DNA from 3 places in the Mesorhizobium sp. IMUNJ 23033 genome. Region 1 is predicted to be linked to each of the others. Evidence: predicted binding sites of a transcription regulator. Region 1 holds the regulator's gene; each other region holds the start of a gene.
What was found. The regulator LexA, encoded in region 1, represses DNA repair genes until DNA is damaged. The targets are predictions, from matches to a motif close to TGTTCNNNNTGTGTTCNG.
Positions count from the first base shown of each region.

Region 2: the regulator LexA is predicted to act here: its motif matches at 1,228-1,245, upstream of ssb (single-stranded DNA-binding protein).
Region 3: the regulator LexA is predicted to act here: its motif matches at 1,289-1,306, upstream of ACFX5Q_RS03895 (ATP-dependent helicase).

Region 1 covers NZ_JBJACT010000005.1:145,466-147,662, forward strand. Annotated here, with positions in the region: gene kynU (kynureninase) at 1-542, opposite strand, end outside; gene lexA (transcriptional repressor LexA) at 999-1,739, shown strand; gene ACFX5Q_RS07900 (ComEC/Rec2 family competence protein) at 1,733-2,197, opposite strand, start outside.
Region 2 covers NZ_JBJACT010000005.1:253,609-255,805, reverse strand. Annotated here, with positions in the region: gene ACFX5Q_RS08480 (SRPBCC domain-containing protein) at 1-386, opposite strand, end outside; gene ACFX5Q_RS08475 (ArsR/SmtB family transcription factor) at 383-697, opposite strand; gene ACFX5Q_RS08470 (cupin domain-containing protein) at 742-1,161, opposite strand; gene ssb (single-stranded DNA-binding protein) at 1,347-1,865, shown strand; gene ACFX5Q_RS08460 (DUF2306 domain-containing protein) at 1,893-2,197, shown strand, end outside.
Region 3 covers NZ_JBJACT010000002.1:126,187-128,383, forward strand. Annotated here, with positions in the region: gene ACFX5Q_RS03895 (ATP-dependent helicase) at 1-1,248, opposite strand, end outside; gene ACFX5Q_RS03900 (flavin-containing monooxygenase) at 1,391-2,197, opposite strand, start outside.

The DNA of each region.
Region 1 (2,197 bases):
CGCAGTTCGCCTGACTTGTAGTTGACGTGGTTGACCAGCACCACGGCGACATTTTCGTCGATCAGCTCCTCGATCGTCGGCGCGTCGACGCCAGCGAGGCGGAGAACGGTGTTCTTTCGGGTCGAGGCCACGCCTTCAGCCATGTAGAGGTCGGTCGGAAAGCTGTCGCCTTCGGCGACGATGACGGGCCGATCCGGCCGCATGGCCATTGCGGCGTGCAGAACCTTGTAGATGTTGATCGAGGTGGTGTCGCAGACCACCGTTTGGCCGGACGCTGCGCCGATCAGGCGCCCCAGCTGGTCGCCGAGTTCGAGCGGCATGTCGAACCAGCCGGCCGTGTTCCATGCGCGGATGAGGTCCTGCGCCCATTCTTCGGTCGCCGCCTTGCGCAGCGCGTCGAAAGCGGCATGCGAGGCAGCGCCCAGCGAATTGCCGTCGAGATAGATCACCCCTTTGGGCAGGATGAAGCGGTCGCGCAGCGAGCGCAGTGGATCCGCGGCGTCCATCGCCTCGACGGCCGCAAGATCAGGAACTGCGGTCATGATATGTCTGCTCCCCTCCGCAGGACACCGGCACGCAATGACGACACACAGGCCGATCGGTACTTTCTCTCATCACTCGCCATCGCACTGCAAGAACCTGCCTTGATGACTTGTCGGCCCAACGACAACCCTCGACCTTTGCTCAAAGTTGGCATTTTGAGTTCGTTTCGTTCACGGTGCATCGAGCGGGCTGGATGGTCGAACACGGCCCGACCCGGGAATGTCTGCGCCAAATGATTGCCGGTACTGGAGCCTTCCAAGTCGGGCTGAGGCCATAAATGAAAACAAAATCAATGCGATGAAGCCGGACTCTGAGGGAGTTTGACATTCTCTGTCGACCACAACATCGTTTCGGGCACCTTAAGCCATTCATTAAACTTTAAACGGTTGCGGAACACAAATGGAACAGATAGTGTTTGTTCTGGTTTTGTTTTTCTGATTCCGTTGGGGGCCGCGATGCTGACACGCAAACAACATGAACTGCTGATGTTCATCCATGAGCGGCTGAAGGAAAGTGGTATTCCACCATCCTTCGACGAGATGAAGGAGGCGCTCGACCTTGCCTCGAAGTCGGGCATCCACCGGCTGATCACGGCGCTGGAGGAGCGCGGTTTCATTCGTCGGCTACCCAACCGGGCGCGCGCTCTCGAAGTGCTGCGCCTACCCGATTCGATCGCTCCCGGCCTCAATGCGGCGAAAAAGTTCTCGCCGAGCGTCATTCAGGGCAGTCTTGGGCAGGGCGGTCTCGGGCGGCAGATCAAGCCGATGGCATCGTCGCGCACGCCCCAGGCGGGCAACGACGACGATGCGGTCGCGGCAGTGTCCATCCCGGTGATGGGCCGGATCGCGGCCGGTGTGCCGATCGACGCCATCCAGCATCAGACGCACTCGATCTCGGTGCCGCCGGACATGATCATGGGCGGCGAGCACTACGCGCTGGAGGTCAAGGGCGATTCGATGATCGAGGCCGGGATTTTCGACGGCGATACGGTCATCATCCGCAATGCCGATACGGCGAGCCCGGGCGAGATCGTCGTGGCACTGGTCGACGAGGAGGAAGCGACGCTGAAGCGCTTCCGCCGCAAGGGCGCTTCGATCGCGCTGGAAGCCGCAAACCCGGCCTATGAAACCCGCATCTTCGGGCCCGACCGGGTCAAGGTGCAGGGCAAGTTGGTTGGCTTGATCCGGCGCTACTGAGGCGGCGGTGATTGTTTTGGCGGCGGTTTGCTGGCCTGCCTTTCGGGTCTCTTGTAAGACGGCAGGCCCCTCGCCTCGCGCGAAAATCTGCGCTGCTCGTGCCAGGGCCGGTACGGCTGCTCGATCGCGAAGTCTATCTCCGCTGGCGCGATTGCCGATTGCTGGTCGAAGAAGACGGCGGCGCTGCCCAAGCGGGCAAGCTGCCGTTTCTTGACGACAAGGACAAGCGGATTGCGGCAAGGGTCGTAGGCGGTGGCGTCGTTGACGATGATCAGGGTCGCGAAAGCACACGCTCTCCACGCGTCCTTGCGGTCTTCTGCATACGCGATGATGGCGCCGGACGGATGCCGTGCGAGGCACAGACCGGCGCTGCAGTAGAAGGGCGAGCCCGGCGGCAGGTCGGCCGGATCCATGTCGAACCGCGCGTCTCCCTTCTCGAAGGTCTCCGGTACGACAAT
Region 2 (2,197 bases), 110 kb from region 1:
GCGCCTGCCATGGCGAGCACAGGCGTTGCTGCCCGGGCGAACCCGTCATGGACAATACGCAGATGCGTGCCGCCCGAAATCGTACGGTCGAGGGTAAACGTGACGATGCTGTCGAGCGCTTGGCTGGCATCGTCCGGCTCCGGCCGTTCGCGCCAGGAATAGCGCAGCAGCCTGCCGGGCTCGGCATCGAGGACTTCGCAATCGATCGGCGCGTCCGGCCTGGCAAAGGCAAAGCGGCGGCCGATCTCGGGCTTGATGTCGTTGGGCATCATCCAGGCCGCCAGCAGCTTGGGCTCGGTCAGCGCGCGCCACACTTTCTCCGGCGGTTCCGGCAGCTCGCATTCGAATTCGAGCGAGTTCGCAGCACTTTTCGCATGCTTTGTCATGGGTCCATGTCCTTCAAAACAGCCTTCAGCTTTTCGATGCGCTCCGGCCAGAACGCACGGTAGCGCTCGATCCAGCCGAGCAGCGGGTCGAGTCCTTGCGGGTCGGCGCGGTAGTATGCGTTGCGGCCGGCCCGCCGCTCGGTGACCAGGCCGGCGCCGCGCAACACCGCCAGATGCTGCGAGACCGCCGGCTGCGATACGGTCATGCCGGTGCGCAGTTCCGACACCGTCATCTCGCTGGCGGCAAGCCGCTCATAGACGGCGCGCCGCGTCGGGTCGGCAAGGGCGCGAAAAATCTCTGCTTCGATCATGGCCAAAGCATAAGTGGATACTTATTGGTTTGGCAAGTGCTGTTTTATGGCGCCGCCGGAAGCCAGCGTCTCACCGGCTCGGCAGATCCGTCAAAAATTGCCTCGAAGATCGGGGATGCCAGCACGGCATGGATGTGAAGCGTCTCGGTGCCGACGTTTCGAAAACCGTGCTTCCTCTCCGCGGGCACAAGAAGCGACTGTCCCGCCGTCAGCGTCATGCGGTCGTCATCGATCCACATTTCGGCAGTTCCGGTGATGACGGTAAGCACTTCCTCGACCGAGTGCCAATGGGTCGGAGCCCCGACACCCGGCTGAACCCATTGTTCAAACAGGCAAAGCTGGCTGGCACCGTTGCTGGCGGAAGCCTGCATCCGGGTTTCCACGCCCGCCCGCCATTGCTCTCGCGGGTGATCCATATGTGCGATGACTCTCATTCGCAGCCGCCGCCCTTTCGATCCCGACATATTCGCAATTTCAAACAGGCACCCTACCTCTTGCTGACATTCCTTGACAGCTGGGAGTGACCAGAATAGAACAAAAAAAGAACAAAAACCTTGTGGGAAAAGGCAGCCACAGCAGGCGGGGATTGACCGTTGCCTGTAAGGTGCGGTCGGCAAAAATTTGTTTCGGATGAGCGCGGAGAAGTATGATGGCGGGTAGCATCAACAAGGTCATTCTGGTGGGCAATCTCGGGGCGGACCCTGAAATCCGTCGCCTGAACTCGGGTGAGCCGGTCGTCAACATCCGCATCGCCACGTCGGAAAGCTGGCGCGACAAGAATTCCGGCGAGCGCAAGGAAAAGACCGAGTGGCACAACGTCGTCATCTTCAACGACCAGATCGCCAAGGTGGCCGAGCAGTATCTGAAGAAGGGCATGAAAGTCTATGTCGAGGGCCAGTTGCAGACGCGCAAGTGGCAGGACCAGACCGGTAATGACCGCTACACGACCGAAATCGTGCTGCAGAAATTCCGTGGCGAGCTGCAGATGCTCGACGCGCGCGGCGAGGGCGGCGCCCAGGTCGGCAACTATGCCGGCGGCGGCAACAGCAGCCGCGGTTCCGATTTCGGCCAGTCCGGCCCGAACGAAGGTTTCAGCCGCGGCGGCGGTGGCGCCAAGGGCGGTGGCGGCGGTTCGTCGCGAGAGCTGGACGACGAAATCCCGTTCTGAGGCCAATCGACTGCAGGAGAGGGCGCCATGTCGCTGGGACCGCTGCTTACCGCGCCCCGTCCAATTCCCTGGCATGCCTTCGCTGCCTTTGCTGCGTTGGTGACTGGCGCCACGCAGCTGGCGCTGCCCAAGGGCACGACGCGCCATCGCGTCGTCGGCTATGTCTGGGCGGCGCTGATGCTTGTCATAGCCATCTCGAGTTTCTGGATCCGAGAGATACGCCTTGTCGGCCCTTTCAGCCCGATCCATCTGCTGTCGATCCTGGTGCTGGTCACCGTGCCGCTGGCGGTGTGGTACGCGCACAGCCATAAGGTCACCGCGCATCGTGGCGC
Region 3 (2,197 bases), on a different contig from region 1:
GACATGCACCTTGTCGTCCTCGGGCTCGTCGCGGTCGGTGAACAGTGTCTTGCCGAAGCGGCCCTCATTGTGGGCGATGAGATGTGAGGCGGCGCCAAGGATGTGCGCCGTCGAGCGGTAGTTGCGCTCCAGCCGGATGATGGTGGCGCCGGGAAAATCCTTGTCGAAGCGCAGGATGTTGTCGACCTCGGCGCCGCGCCAGCCATAGATGGATTGGTCGTCATCGCCGACGCAGCAGATGTTTACGGTGGCGCGGGTTTCGGTCGAAGAGCGCCCGATCTCCCCCCTTGAGGGGGAGATGTCGGCGGAGCCGACAGAGGGGGGTGGTGCCCCACCGGCCTGTCGGCGTGAGGCGCCCCCCTCTGTCCTGCCGGACATCTCCCCCTCAAGGGGGGAGATCGGCTTGCCTTCCGGCCGCTGCGCCAGCAGGCGCAGCCACATGTATTGCGCGGTGTTGGTGTCCTGGTATTCGTCGACGAGGATGTATTTGAAGCGCTTGTGGTATTCCTTCAGCACATCCGGATAGGCGCGGAAGATGCGGATCGGGTGGCAGAGCAGATCGCCGAAGTCGCAGGCGTTCAGCGTCTGCAGCCGCTCCTGATAGGCTTTGTAGAGTTCGCGGCCCTTGCCGTTGGCGAAGCTGCGCGCGTCGCCCTCAGGGATGTCGGCGGGGCCTAAGCCCTTGTTCTTCCAGCCGTCGATCATCTGGGCGAACTGCTTGGCCGGCCAGCGCTTGTCGTCCAGCCCTTCGGCCTGGATGATCTGCTTGATCAGGCGCACGACATCGTCGGTGTCGAGGATGGTGAAATCGGATTTGAGCCCGGCAAGCTCGGCATGGCGGCGCAGCAGTTTGACGCCGATCGAGTGGAACGTGCCGAGCCAGGGCATGCCCTCGACATTGCCTTCGCCGATCAGGATGCCGATGCGCTGCTTCATCTCGCGCGCGGCCTTGTTGGTGAAGGTGACGGCAAGGATCTGCGACGGGAAGGCCTTGCCGGTGGCGAGGATGTGGGCGATGCGGGTGGTGAGCACGCGGGTCTTGCCGGTGCCGGCGCCGGCCAGCACCAGGACCGGGCCTTCGGTGGTTTCCACCGCCAGCCGCTGCTCGGGGTTCAACCCTTTCAGATAGTCGGGTGCGTTGTTGTGGCCGCTGCGGGCGGCCATGGCGCGCGCGGCGATGCCGGACGGGGCCGTGGGCCGCGCATTCGGTTCGTCAAAAAAGGGCATGTCTTCCGAAAAGCCGGACATCGCCCCCGAATGTAGTGATTCGGCAGCGAAAGGCCAGAAGTGTCTCCGTTTTGTTCTCGTTTGTCAGCGCAATTGCCGGGCGCCGTGCGAATATTGTCGCCCCGGCGCCCGACAATGCGTTCAAAAGCCCGTCCGTCAGCCTTTACCGGGCGGCCGCCCGCATCCGCTCGCCGATCTTGTCCGCCACATAGCCGGCATCGCGAGCCGCACCATGGATCATGGTGGACGAGGTCGAATGCTGGAAATGCAGGCCGCAGACATAGAGGCCGGGTTCGCCCTCCACCGTGCCGCGATACTGCTTCACCCGGCCGCTGTCGTCGAAGATCGGCAGCTTGATCCAATCCAGCCCGGCCCGGAAACCGGTGCACCAGATGACGTTCGAAACGTCGAGAAGCTGACCGTCGTCGAACAGCGGCTTGCCGTCCCGGGCGCCAACAACGCGGGAGACCCGGCGGACGCCGGCGGCATCCAGAGATTGCTGCTTGACCCGGATCAGCGGCAGGCCATGCGACAGCTGCTGCGGCTTGGCCTTTCGGCCCATCGGTGTGTCGACCGTGAGCAGGCGGTGGAAAACGATGCGGAGGACGATCGGCAGCACCAGACGCATGGCGAAATAGCCATTGTAGGCGACGGGGATGTGGCCGGGATGCCGGCCAGCCAGCCAGACCTGATGCGTAGCCGCGAGATCCATAGCGATTTCCGCACCGGAATTGCTGGCACCAACCAGCAGCACGCTGCCCGGATTGAGCTGCCCAGGGTTCTTGTAGACGCCCGAGTGAAATTGCCGGATCGACGGATCGAGAGACGCCGCGAAATCCGGGATCTTCGGCTTCTGGTAGCTCGAGGCCGCGGCCACGACGTGGCTGGCGACGTACCGGGTCTGGCCGGCAGTGACGATGTAGCGGTCGCCGGAACGGGTTACCTCGTCGACCTTGACGCCGGTGCGCAC